DNA from 3 places in the Paenibacillus sp. FSL R7-0331 genome. Region 3 is predicted to be linked to each of the others. Evidence: riboswitches for the same ligand, from Rfam matches in the RefSeq annotation. Region 3 holds a riboswitch; each other region holds the start of a gene.

What was found. Region 3 has a riboswitch for cyclic di-GMP ahead of R70331_RS13280 (hypothetical protein). Riboswitches for the same ligand answer to the same signal wherever they lie in the genome.
Region 1: another riboswitch for cyclic di-GMP. It lies ahead of R70331_RS19830 (thiamine pyrophosphate-binding protein); the one in region 3 lies ahead of R70331_RS13280 (hypothetical protein).
Region 2: another riboswitch for cyclic di-GMP. It lies ahead of R70331_RS30925 (choice-of-anchor A family protein); the one in region 3 lies ahead of R70331_RS13280 (hypothetical protein).

The regions. Positions count from the first base shown of each region.
Region 1 covers NZ_CP009284.1:4,598,355-4,602,843, reverse strand. Annotated here, with positions in the region: gene R70331_RS19840 (hypothetical protein) at 1-102, opposite strand, end outside; gene R70331_RS19835 (carboxymuconolactone decarboxylase family protein) at 151-519, opposite strand; gene R70331_RS19830 (thiamine pyrophosphate-binding protein) at 546-2,186, opposite strand; cyclic di-GMP riboswitch class I at 2,301-2,393, opposite strand; gene R70331_RS19825 (methyl-accepting chemotaxis protein) at 2,593-3,843, opposite strand; gene R70331_RS19820 (helix-turn-helix transcriptional regulator) at 3,935-4,489, opposite strand, start outside.
Region 2 covers NZ_CP009284.1:477,525-482,013, forward strand. Annotated here, with positions in the region: gene R70331_RS30245 (alpha/beta hydrolase) at 1-710, shown strand, start outside; cyclic di-GMP riboswitch class I at 1,891-1,981, shown strand; gene R70331_RS30925 (choice-of-anchor A family protein) at 2,078-4,186, shown strand; gene R70331_RS02085 (alpha/beta hydrolase) at 4,343-4,489, shown strand, end outside.
Region 3 covers NZ_CP009284.1:3,188,309-3,192,797, reverse strand. Annotated here, with positions in the region: gene R70331_RS13295 (toxic anion resistance protein) at 1-214, shown strand, start outside; gene R70331_RS13290 (L,D-transpeptidase family protein) at 331-1,044, shown strand; gene R70331_RS13285 (ketoacyl-ACP synthase III) at 1,258-2,256, opposite strand; gene R70331_RS13280 (hypothetical protein) at 2,334-2,693, opposite strand; cyclic di-GMP riboswitch class I at 2,874-2,964, opposite strand; gene R70331_RS13275 (SDR family NAD(P)-dependent oxidoreductase) at 3,146-3,913, opposite strand; gene R70331_RS13270 (TetR/AcrR family transcriptional regulator) at 4,199-4,489, shown strand, end outside.

The sequences.
Region 1 (4,489 bases), 1.4 Mb from region 3:
GGCTTGAATTGATCTGAGGCCGTCCTCATTGGAAAAGGTTCCTTCCAGATAAATATGCAGCTTTTTGTTCTCAGGATCGGTTTTTAGTACATATTTGCCCATTTGCTCAAGCCTCCAAAACAAGATAGGGATGTTCTACATATTCAAAAGCTACTTGATTTCCTCCAGCGTGGCAAGCAGTACATTGAAGGCAGAGATGACCTTTGGAGCACCGATAGCCGGAACCAGATGCAGCAGGATGCCTTTGATCTGATCTACAGTCATGCCGACACGCAGGGCCATTACATAATGAACGCCAAGCTGCTCGAACTGGCCCATTGTGATCAGGGCTGAAATGACGGCAATTTCCTTCCAGTCTGAGCCGATCGTTGTACGCTGAAAAATATCGCCGTAGGCATTGCCCATAATATACTCAGCCAATTCCGGAAAATGTTCTTTAATCGGCGCTAACTGCTTGTTGCCGTAGTCTCCGGAGAGATTGGTAAAATGCTTGAGCCCGCTGTTCACTGAACTTTCCACTTAAGAAAACCCCCTGAATAATGTTATTAAAGATTCAATACCCGGTGCGCCGTCGGAGGCATTTCGTCACGGTCAGTAAGCAGTTCAATAACAGCTACCTTTCCTGAAGCAACTGCGTCATCAATAGCTGCGGCAAATTGCTCCGCAGTTTCACACTTATAGCCTACGGCGCCGAGGGACTCACCGAATTTCGCTGCATCCATCGGAACCTCGAAGAGGGTACCGTCGATTCTGCCGGTTGTCTTTTCCATACCCTTGAGTGCCATATCCAGCTGCATGTTATTAACCACGATGAAAATAACCGGAATGTTCTTGCAGACTGCAGTATTGATCTCTGCGCCCAGCATCATAAAGCAGCCGTCTCCTGTGATGCAGAGAACGGTCTCATCAGGTGATGCTGCCTTGGCGCCGATCGACATGCCGATAGCGTTGCCCATGCAGGCAAAATAGGCATCAAAGATAAAGCTTCCCGGCTTCTTAACATTGTACCATTTCACGGCATGGAAGCCGTGGCTGCCATCATCTACAAATACCGAGCTGTTATAAGGAATCTGATCGCTTAGTGTACTTAGGACCGAAGCAATCGAGAGCTTAGGCAATATAGGCAATTCGTCATGGTAATTAGCATCTGCTGTAATTTCATGTCTGATAACGGTATCCCTGTCGATATGCTGAAGATAGTAGCTCAGGTTGTCACGCAGATCACCGCTGACCGAAATCGTCTGCGAATTCAAGATTTTGCCGACAAAGGTAGGATCGGAATCGAATTGAATCAGTGTTGCCGGATGATTCTCGGCTTTTAGATTGCAGATTGTCATATCACTCAGGCGTGAGCCGAGCACAATATAAAGATCGCTGCTGTTCAGCATGTCATCCCCGTGTTTGCAGCCGCCTACACCGCACGGGCCGTGGTACAGCGGATGGTCCCAGGCGATAGCGCCTTTTCCGCCCGGCGAGGTAACAACAGGGATATTAAAGGTTTCGGCCAGTTGAATAAGCTCCTGGTGTGTTCCTGACCGGTTAACGCCTTTACCGGCGATAATAAGCGGACGGGTTGATTCGTTAATAGCAGCGATTACGCGTTCGAAATTACCAGTGCTGACAACAGTCTCGCGCTCTGGAATGACAATGCGGCATTCCTCAAGCATTTCGGTCTGCACATCAAAAGGGATGCACAGATGTACCGGTCCGCGTTTGCCGCTCAGGGCTATAGAAATGGCATGATTAAAAATCGTACTGAAATGATCTCCGCGCTCTACCAGCTTGCTGAATAAGGTAGCCGGTCTGAACATATCCGCCAGATCAGCCAGATAGGATGAAGAGTCCTGGCACTGGGGAATTCCGAGCTCTTTAATGGACTGGTGACCGGTAATGAACAGAACAGGGAGGTTATTGGCTTTGGCATGTGCTGCTGCAGTAAGGAGGTTGGTTCCGCCCGGGCCTGAGGTCCCGAAGGCAACACCAAGCCCTCCGGTTTTGAGTGCATAGCCGGCGGCTTCGAAGCCGCAGCTGGACTCATGTCTGCCCGGAATAAATTCAATGCCGTAATCAACCATCTTAAGAGCTATAGGACAAATAGATTTGCCGATAATACCAAAGGAATGTGTTACGCCAAGGTTGTAAAGTGCCTCAGCCATATAATCTGCGACTGTTTTCAAGAGTTCCACCCTATCCGTTGTGTATTTTTCTAGCGACTCCAGTGACAATAGAATGCCTGTGCTCTAATGAGCACAGGCCAGTTGCACGTATAGCCGTTAAGAACGTAATTATTCTAACGTCCCGGCTGCAACCTGGCTATCCTGGCCCCAAGATTTGAGACTGTAGATCCATGGCTTTGCGTCATTTCCTTTCGGAGAACTTTGCCGATATTTGGTTAGGTACTAAGTTGGATAATATTTCTTTGGTTAAATTTACTTTTACAATATATTTTTAACTCTATCATTGTCAATACAATTATGCAGAAAAGTGCGAAAATTGACGAATTGCAGGACAATTCAGTGAATCCGTCTTACAAAAACCAAAAGAGCTGCCGCATGATGTAAGCGGCAGCTCTAGGACTGAAGTAATGCTTGCTTAGAACTTGAAAATGTGAATGGTTTTTTGCAGCTGGAATACTGCCTGGGTCATTTTGTCTGTCTCATCAGCAACGGATTGGAGAGCGTTGATCTGTTCATTCATGGCTGCGGACACCTCTTCAGTACCGGCTGCCGTCTGCTGGGTAATTGCCGATATATTTTCAATGGCACCGGAAATTTTGAGGGCGCTCTCCAGCATAAGGTCACTTTCCTGGGAAAAGGCGGCGATCTGCTCGGTTATGTATTGAACGCTTTGGACGATCTGGGAGAAGATATGGGCCGTTTCCACGATCAGTTCATTCTGTACCTGTACAACCTCTTCGTTAATCGCGATATTCTCTACAGCCTGCTTAATATCGGTTTCAATGCTGCGGATCAGGCCGAAGACTTCTTTGGTTGAGGCGGTTGACTCCTCTGCAAGCTTGCGGACCTCCTGGGCGACAACGGCAAAGCCGCGTCCGTGCTCACCTGCGCGTGCCGCCTCAATTGAAGCATTCAGCGACAGCAGATTGGTCTGCTCAGCGATTTCGGTAATGGACTTGGCTATCATGGAAATGCCGCGTGCGTTCTGGGAGAGCGCCTCAATGGTACCGGCAACCTTATTGGTAGCCTCGATGTTTTTGCGCATGCCTTCTGCTTGGGTATCTACTGACAGACGTCCCTGCTCAACCAATTCAAGCGTATGTATGGAGCGTTTATTCATTTCCTTGGTGGAGTGTGTGTAGTTGGCCACCTTGGTTTCAATATCCTTGATGGATTCCGTCATGTCCGCAATATCCGCTGAGATCTCATTGGCGCCGACCGCCAGCTCGTTGGAGGAGGAGGCCACCTGGGCCATTACAATTTTCAGGCTGTGATTCTTGTCCTCGATGCCTCTGCTGGCATCCATTACATGGCGTGTGATCTGTGACGCTTCGGTCAGAATTCTCTTGAGCTTGTCAATCATAACGTTGAAGGAGCGGCTGACCTCGCCCATCGACCCGTTCTCATCAGCCCGGCTTGTAAAATCGCCCTTGGCAATGGTGTGGGTAACATTGGAGAATTCATCAAATGAAGATGTAAGCGTTCTCTCAACGAAACGCGCGAGAGGATAAGTCAGACCGGCCAGTGCAGCAATAAGGATAATGCCGAGAACGATTTTGCCAATCATTACAAGAGTGATTAAAACCGGAACAGCGAACAAAGCGGCAACAAGGTAACAGCCGGCAACGATTCTCTGCTTTAACGGAAGCTTGGTCATCCAGTCCATAATAAAATTCCCCCTAAAAAAGATGGTGTGTATTGTAATAGTATAGGTGATCTGCGGGGAAACAGTCTATTGTAAAAACTGACATAAAACTTCAAACTCCAGATTCTCCGGCTGAGGCGGATTGCGCAATTTCTTCATATAAAAAAGAGGTTCCCCGTAATGATTCTACCAGCATGTTCACCAGCTCCTCAGGCGCGGTTGCAACAGCCTCCTGTCCCAGAGACAAAATGATTTTGCAGGCTGATTCCGGTGTGTGAAACTCAGCCTGAACCTTCTGCCAGCCTGCTTTGGAAGAAGGCACTGCAGTCAGTACGGCTGCATAACGCTCCTGCCTGAGGGATTTCATGCCGGAGATGCTGAGCAGCAGGGTAGCAGGATACCGGGGCAGTGCTGCCTTAAATGAAGCGGTGGATTCCTCCCAGTAACGGGCCAGATCAAAGCCTGCCGGACGGGTAAAGGCGTCATCAGTTAATTCAGCAGAAATAATCCGGGATACCCGGAAAGTCCGCAGCTCCCCGCCGCTTTGGGCAGCGGCATACCAGACACCGCGTTTGGCTATGAGACCCAGCGGGGAGATCAGCCGCTCTTTGCGCTCATCGTTATTACTGTATACAATCAAGACTTTATGATCTGTCCATACAGCTTC
Region 2 (4,489 bases), 2.7 Mb from region 3:
CACCGCCGGAGGGATATCCGGTGCTGTACACCGTTGACGGCAACGCGTACTTTGCTTCGCTCAATGATGCCATGCGTCTGCAGACCCGGCACCCGCGGGGGCTGCCGTCCGGCATGATCGTCTCAATCGGTTATCCGGCAGACGGGCCGTTTGTGTCCGAGCGTCGCTTCAGGGACCTGACTGTGCCGGATGTTCAGCAGGGTCTGCGTCCGGACGGCTCGCCCTGGCCGGTTAACGGCGGGGCGGATGCTTTTCTTGACTTCATTGAGCAGGAGCTAATGCCGCTGATCGGGCGCAGATACAATGTGGACCACTCCAGAGCTGCGCTCTTCGGGCATTCCCTGGGCGGCTTCTTTACCCTGTATACGCTGATCCGCCGCGGCGGGCTGTTCAGCACTTATATCGCAGGCAGCCCGTCCCTCTGGTGGAAAGGCAAGGTGCTGTTTGATATGCTGCCTGAGCTGGAGGAGAAGCTGCGTAACGGGGAGCTTGCCTGCTCGCTGATGATTGGCATCGGCTCGGAGGAGGACGGTATGCTTGAGAATGCCAGAGCATTCTATGAGCGTCTGGTCCCATTTGCCGGCAGCGGGTTCAGCCGGCTGGCCTATAATGAATTCCAGGGCGAAGGGCATATGTCTGTGCTGCAGCCGCTGTTCAGTCCGATGCTGCGTTTTATTTTTGCGCCGGAAGGTGCCAAGCTCTGTATCTGAGAGCCTGCGGATAACAGTCCGATTTGACAAATCATCAGGATGCTTTATATTAGTAAGGGAGCAAGGAACCGTACTCATATTAACGCAGGCCGTAATTACAACAATTGATGCAGCGCGGTGTTCCGGATTTTTCCGGATGCTGCGCTTTTCTTCTATATATAGGAGAAAAAATAATGCCGGAAAAAATGGTATGTAACAGGTGCCCTGAGGGTATCTTCTAAGTATAGATCAGAGGTCGGGAAGGAGCGTATGCATAGGAAATGGGCAGTGTTCTTATTGCGTGGCTTTGTATGCTGTGTTTATTTTTTACATTTAATGATAAAGTAAGCCGGAAAATTTTTTATCCCGTAGCGCTGGTCGTTGTATTTGGCACTTTGGGCTATTGGACAGTTTTAATGTAACTTTTAGGTTCCTATCAGCTTATTTTCAGGTAGATCGTTTATATTGAATAAACCAGACACCCCCCAGTGTTATATGGTACCCTACAGGTCTTGCCAACTCCCATGGCAAGGCTTTTTGTTTTATTTTTTTAAAAGGAAAATAATGTGACATAATTCACAATAAAAAATCCGGAATTGATTTATATTAAATTTGTAATACTAAAGTTGAAAATAATTTATGCCGAAAAGAGGAGTATGAAAATGAATCATGAAGGTAATCTCCGCCGTGGTCTGGTGTTCGGCCTGTTTTTAAGTGTTCCGCTCTGGATGTCAATGATCGGCTGGCTGCAGCTGCTTTAATATAATAAAAAATGCTTGGGATGAACTGTCAGCGGGTAACCGGCCGGCAGTTTTTTTTCGTCTGATGAGATATATTATGCCTTTTATGAATCAGACAAGCATACAATACGATATAAATGGAATTCCGGGAGGGTTATTATTAATTAAAAATTTAAGTAGTTCGAATATACTAAATTACATTATTTAGATACTTAAATTTTAAACGATGAAAAACGAGTATTCCGGAGTATAAGAGAGGATTGGCTGACAATTAATAGAATGACATGGATCATAGGCTGGAAAACAGCTCTGAAAGCCTTTCCGTTCAGAAATTTCGATTATTATGGAAAAATATTATAAGGAATAGATTGACAATAATGCGGATCAGGGAATACACTTAGTTTAGTGCTAAAGTAACAAATGTCATAGACTACTTACTCTATTTCAACTACATACTTTCTCATGTATAATCGCAAACCGCCCGAAAGTGCGGGACGCAAAGCCAGGAGTCTACAGCCTTTGAGAGAGGGCTACGATCGTCCGGCCGCCGTGAAGCTTGACTTCCTGGCGGCTTTTTTTGTTCATTTTTTTAGGTGAAGGTGCTGCTATAGCCGGGGTTTATACCGCATCTTACGGGGGGAATTAATAATGAATCGTAAATCTGTATTCAAGTTATCTTTTGCAGTGGCTATGTCTGCAGTTCTGCTGGTCAGCGGCTGGCTGGCTTCCGCCGGACAAGGTAAGGTAAGGGCTGACAGTACTCCCCTTCCTGGCATTGCGGGTAAGTACAATGTGTTTATTCTCGGTGATCTTAAAGGCTACCACAGTGATTCGGAAGGCAGAATGGCTGCCGGCGGTCATATCACCCTTACCCAGGGCGGATATTCGGTAGGCCATAGTCTGAGTGCAGCAGAAATCTCAGAAATGGATTCGCTGGTGGCAGGCGGCAATCTGAGCTATGACATGGGGGAAGTTAACGGTAGTGCCGTGTACGGCGGTACTTACTCAGGCTCCGGCAAACCGCGGGGCGGGACGGGGACGCTAAGGCAGGAGGCGAATGTAATTAATTTTGCTTCAGAGTTTGCCCTGCTCCGCACTAAGTCCCTGCAGCTTGCAGCTTTGACTGTGAACGGCAAAACAGAAGACAACTACGGAAATATTAAACTGACCGGTACCGATCCCGTGCTGAATGTATTCTCAGTATCAGGAAGTACGCTTACGGGTGCTAATGAGCTGCGGATTACCGCACCGGAGGGATCTACCGCAATCGTTAATATTGACGGAGCCTCAGTCACGTTCAAGAACGGAAACGGGCTGACTGGCGTGAGTCAGAATAAAGTGCTCTATAACTTCCCGCAGGCGACAGCCTTGCGGATGGAAAGCATCGGTATCATGGGGACCGTACTGGCCCCGAATGCAGCAATTACGTTTAACAACGGGCAGATCAACGGCAGTATGATCGGAGCCTCCCTGGAAGGAAGCGGAGAGTTCCACCATAAGCCATACACCGGCCGCGACAACGGAACTACGCCTACAGCGACTCCGTCGCCGACACCAGTGCCGACAGCAACGCCGACACCAGTGCCGACAGCAACGCCAACACCAGTACCGACAGCAACGCCGACACCAGTGCCGACAGCAACGCCGACACCAGTGCCGACAGCAACGCCGACACCAGTGCCGACGGCAACGCCAACACCAGTGCCGACAGCAACGCCGACACCAGTGCCGACAGCAACGCCAACACCAGTACCGACAGCAACGCCGACACCAGTGCCGACGGCAACGCCAACACCAGTGCCGACGACGACGCCAACGCCGACAGTAGCACCGACGCCAACGCCGACAGCGGCACCAACGCCAACGCCGACAGCAGCACCGACGCCAACGCCGACAGCGGCACCGACGCCAACGCCGACAGCAGCACCAACGTCAACGCCGACAGCAGTGCCAACGCCAACGCCGACAGCAGCACCGACGCCAACGCCGACAGCAGCACCGACGCCAACGCCGACAGCAGCACCAACGCCAACGCCGACAGCAGCACCGACGCCAACGCCGACAGCAGCGCCAACGCCAACGCCGACAGCAGCACCGACGCCAACGCCGACAGCAGCACCGACGCCGACGCCGACAGCAGCACCGACGGCAACGCCAACAACGGCACCAACAACAGCACCAACAACAGCACCAACAACGGCACCAACAACAGTGCCAACAGCAGCACCAACAACGGCACCAACAACGGCACCAACAGCAGCACCAACAACGGCACCAACAGCAGCACCAACAACGGCACCAACAGCAGCGCCAACAAGCGCTGTAACGCCTGGTCCTACAGTGCCGGCAACGGCATCACCCACCAGTGTAGTTTCTATTCCGGGCGGAACTCCATCCACCCCGACCAGTCCGACGGTCATCGGGACGATTGTGACGGATGATGAACTGGAAATTGAAGATAATCCTGTGCCGCTTGGTCCCGGCGCGAGTGCAACTGCTGCCGCAGGCGGAATAATCGTACCACAAGCAACGCCGAAGCCGAGTCCGACAGCCGGACCGGGGCCGGAGGATGAAATTATCCTTGATGATGAAATACCGCTGGGTAGTGTTACTGATCCCGGCATTACAGAAGCAGCAGCCGCTACATTGCCGCAGACCGGGGAATCCAGTCCGGCACCCTATTACATTACAGGTATGACGCTGGCTGCCCTGGGGCTTCTGCTAAGCAGAACCAGAACCGGCAAGCGTAAAAGCTAACACGGTAAGACTCCGGCGGATGAAAGGGTAAGTCCGCCGGTTTATCTTAAAGGCTGCTGCCGGAAGATACTGCTCCGGGCAGCCTTTTTTTTTCTGCTGTTAAGCAGAAAGATTGTTGCAGATAAACGGATGACTGAACATAAAGGAGATCATTCTATGTGGTTGATAGTAATAGCGGCAGTCCTTGTTATCGCTGCAGCTGCACTAAGCTATGCAGGCTTTTTTTTCTACGGGGTGGCGATCAAGCGTGCACCGAAGGCGTTTTTGGTTAGCAGTCCGGATCTGAAGGTTGACCCGCCTGTT
Region 3 (4,489 bases):
TGCCATACACAAGCAGTCGCTGGAAACCAGTATTTCTGCTGATACGCTGAAGCAGGCATTCTCCGATGTGTTATCGGCGCTGGACTCGATCAGCAGCTACAAGCAGGAAGCCCTGCCCAAAATGCGCGACACCATCACCCAGTTCCGTGAGCTTGCCGATCAGGGTGAGCAGCAGATCAAGAAGCTGGAAAAAGGCTCTTCTCTCGGCCTATAAAATAAAGGGGGTCCTGCGTTCATAACGCAAGGACTCTTTTTTTCTGCCTTTAGCACAGATTTTGCGGATTCCTTCCGCCCTCCCTGAGGTAATAAGTGCTAAGGGAGGTTATACATATGCACCTATCTCTGAGTACCCGTAAACACATGCTGCACGCTTTCCTGATCCTTATGCTGCTTCCGGTTGCCGTGTTCTCCCATAATCCCCCACGGGCATCGGCTGCCGGGTTCATGGCTTCATGGCCCTACAAAGCTGACCGCCTGGAGTCCAGTCAGATGGTTGTTGTAACGACAGCCTCCGCCCGTTCACAGAAAGGCGTATTGTCCCTGAGGGAGAAGCGTGACGGGAAATGGATTACCATCCTGTCCGGCATACCGGTAACCCTCGGTTCAGGCGGCATCGGCAAAACCAAAGAAGGCGACAAGCGAACCCCCTCGGGCGTATATCCGCTTGGCGAAGCATTCGGTTCTGCGGCAAGCCCGGACGGCCTGAATATTCCTTATACCACAACCGGCAGCAGTGACTATTGGATTGATGATTCCGCCTCAGCCGAATATAACCAGCGGGTAACCTATACAGGTGACCCCAACAAGCGCTGGAGCTCTTATGAACGTCTCCTTCATCCGCTGTATAAGTATGCAATTGTCCTTAAATATAACGAAGATCCCATCATTCCCGGCAAAGGCAGTGCCATATTTCTGCATGTGTGGAAGGGCGCAGGCCAGCCGACTGCCGGCTGCATCGCCATGTCGGAGAGCAATCTGCTGAAGCTGATGAAGCTGCTTGACGCTTCCTTGTCGCCTGCTATCGCGATCGGAACTGCAGATTAGCCATCATACATTCCTGAATACAAGTAGAAACGGCTATGCCGTCCTTCAGAGAAGGCGGTAACCGTTCCTGCGAGAAATATAAGGATTATTGATAGCGTAAAACATATAAATTTTTATATTTTCAAAAAGGGGGTGACCCGGCAGCTTTTTCAAAGCTTTTGAGTCACCCCCTTTATGCTGTTCAATTATTAATGCGTTATAATGGCGGCTCCTCTAAAGTCTCCACAATGTCGCACAACTGGTAATTCCGGCGCCTACCGACCATAAGAAGAACAGGTCTCCCGGCTCAAGAGTCCCGTTCTTCACCGCATGATGGAGAGTGATGAACGGGCTGCTGGTTCCGGTGTAGCCGTATCTATCCCCGATGTATGGAAATTTGGCGGTATCCTCCTCCAGGATTCCGGCAATTTCTCTGATCACAGTAAGGTTCAGCTGGCTCAGAATATAATGCTTAACCTCGCTTTTGGCAAAACCCTGCTCTTCCAGCAGCCTCTCAATTCCGGTAACCGCAGTCGGAAACGCCACGTTGACGTTATACTCCGGATGCAGATAAATCTTCTTCTCCTCAAGCGTCTGGCGGTCATTGAACATCCGGGTTAATCCGCCTGACGGGAATAGCATGTCTTCCGCCTTATGCGTGTTGGTATAGTACAAGGAATCAATCAGGCCGGAACCTCCATCCTCCACCCGTTCCAGCAGAACTGCGCAGGCTGCATCTCCGCATAAGCCTTTTGAAGCTAAATCACCTTCTTTATAAAAGCGGGCAATCTGCTCCGATCCGACAACCAGCGCATATTTCACCCGCGGATTGGTCATCATCGCACGTGCCGCCTGATCGGCAGCAACCACCATCCCCACACAATTCGCATTGCTGTCATAGACGATACATGAGTGCTTGCCGCCAATCGCCTGGTGCAAGAGCGCAGCGTCTGTCGGAGCACTATACTCATGTGTCCCGGAGGAGACAACGATCATGTCGAGGTCTTCGGGTCTAAGCCCGCTGCTCTGCAGCAATGCTTTGGAGGCTTCAATCGCCATGTAAAGCGTATTTTCTTCATAGGTTGTTGCATAGTAACGATCCTTACGGCCAAAATACTCCCAAATACCGATAAGCTTGTCTGCAGCTTCGCCAGCCTGTTCAGCCAATTCTTCATTGCTAACTTTGAATGGCGGATGGTACACTTCAGTTCCTGCAATTCTTACGTTAACCATAACGGCCCACCTTTGTTAGTGTATTTGTCTTTTTCTCAGCGTTTCAGGTCACACCGTCCGCACTCTGCGCATATTGGCTACCCTTTTACAATAGCCCACGCTTCATCAACCGTATCTACGAACTGTCCTTCAAATCCGGCTTTCGGAGCTACACGCTGTAATTGTCCCTTTGCCACAATCTTGCCCGGGTTAACCAGTACGGCATGCTTAAAGCTGTTATAAAGCACATAGCAGCGTTCCAGCACCGGCAGAATTTCCGGCTTAAAGGGCGCCATATCCGAGCAGTCAATAATCAGCGACATCTCTTTAAGCGGCAAATGCGGCATTTGGGCTTCGAAAGTATCAACCTCTTTGATCGTCTCATCCAGGTCGGCAAACCCGTGGAGGCTGATAAAGATGGTATTGGATTCAGGGTGCATTGTAGTTTCTGCGATCATGTTAGTACAACTCCAGTTCTGTTTAATAGATTTGCTGACGAGCAATCAGAAGTTTCAGAATACAATCATCGGTTTTCATTTCACACGGCAAATTCTCCAGGCAAAATGGCTTATTTTATGTATTAGAGCATGTCTGCAACTCTCCTTTGGCCTATTTAGACAGCAAAAAAACCAAACTATATGAGCGTCCCCGCTATCATACCGCTGTAAAAGCGGGTTAGACCGGTGGCTTTGCGTCTTCCGCCTTTCGGCGGAGTTGCCTTTGTTCATCAGCTGGCGCCTCAGAATTACAAACATATTTGGTATTTAGTGTCTAGCACTATTTATAATTCGACATAAAGCGGCACATTCCTTCTTTTGCCGGCGGCGGCATAACAAAAGTGCCCGCTAAGGGGCACTTTTGTAAATAGCATCTCTACTTTTATTAATAACGTTTACTGTCAGCCAGCCAATTATTGGCCGATCATCCCGCCGTCAACGGTATAGAGCGATGCGGTTACGAATGAAGCCTCATCGGATAGCAGGAAGTTCATTACGGCCGCCACCTCCTGCGGTTCTCCGTAACGTCCCATCGGTGTAGCCGCCTCATTGGCAGCCTTGAAGTCATCGGCGCTGCCTGAATTCTTCTCGATCTTACGCATCATTTGGGTGTTGATGGTTCCCGGCAGCACAGCGTTGACGCGGATACCGAACGGTGCCAGCTCGTTAGCGGTTACCCGGGTCAGACCAATCACAGCATGCTTGGACATAATGTATGGAGACATCCCCGGAGCACCCATCAGGCCTGCCAGCGAGGAGGTATTGAGGATAGCGCCGGATTTTTGCTTTTTCATAACAGGAATGACATATTGCAGCCCAAGGAATACCCCGCGGACGTTGACGTTATATACCAGGTCCAGCGACTTCACACTCAGCTCTTCCACCAGCCCGGACGGGCCTTCAATACCCGCATTGTTGGCAAAATAATCGATCGTCCCGAATTTCGCCACAGCCTGATTCACATAATTCTGCACATCTTCTTCCTTTGATACATCGGCTGGGACAGCCAGTGAGTTCGTATCGTCCAAGCCCAGCTCCTGAATGACTGTGTGAATCGCTTCCTCATTCAAATCGACCAGTACCAGATTCAGCTTACGCTCGGCCAGGCGGCGGGCAAGCTCTTTTCCGATACCGCCTGCGGCACCTGTGATGACAGCTGTTTTAACCTGTGATTGACTCATTATTATTCGCTTCCTTTGTTTTATAGTAGGGGAGTAAGTGGATTTTGTAACAAAATCGCCTTATCTCTTGAAACAAGCTTACACCCAATATACTTGTCGTGACAATAATCATAATATAAGATAATGTTGACTTGGCGACATTTTAATATCAAATGTAGCGCTCTGCTGAGCATTTTGAACATTTCAGCTATAATTGTTGTTTCTACATTCAAAAATCCGTTTTTTTGCTGTATAACCTCTGATGGTTATAATAAAACGATATCAACACGGTGGAGGCAGATGGCATTGGAACACGAAGAGGATTTAAGCAGAGGGGTCAGACGTACCCGGCAGGCACTGAAGACAGCGTTTGTTGATCTGATTTTGGAAAAGGGATATGAGACAGTAACCATTATGGATATTGCCGGGCGGGCGGACTACAACCGCGGCACCTTTTATAAGCATTTTGTAAGTAAGGAGGATCTGCTGCTGGACATCCATGATGATTTTCTGCGGAATATTTCTGAGCTGCTGCTGCAGCCTTATGAAGGAATGGAACAGATTTCGGCTGCCGGGATTTACCCCTCCCTGCTGCAG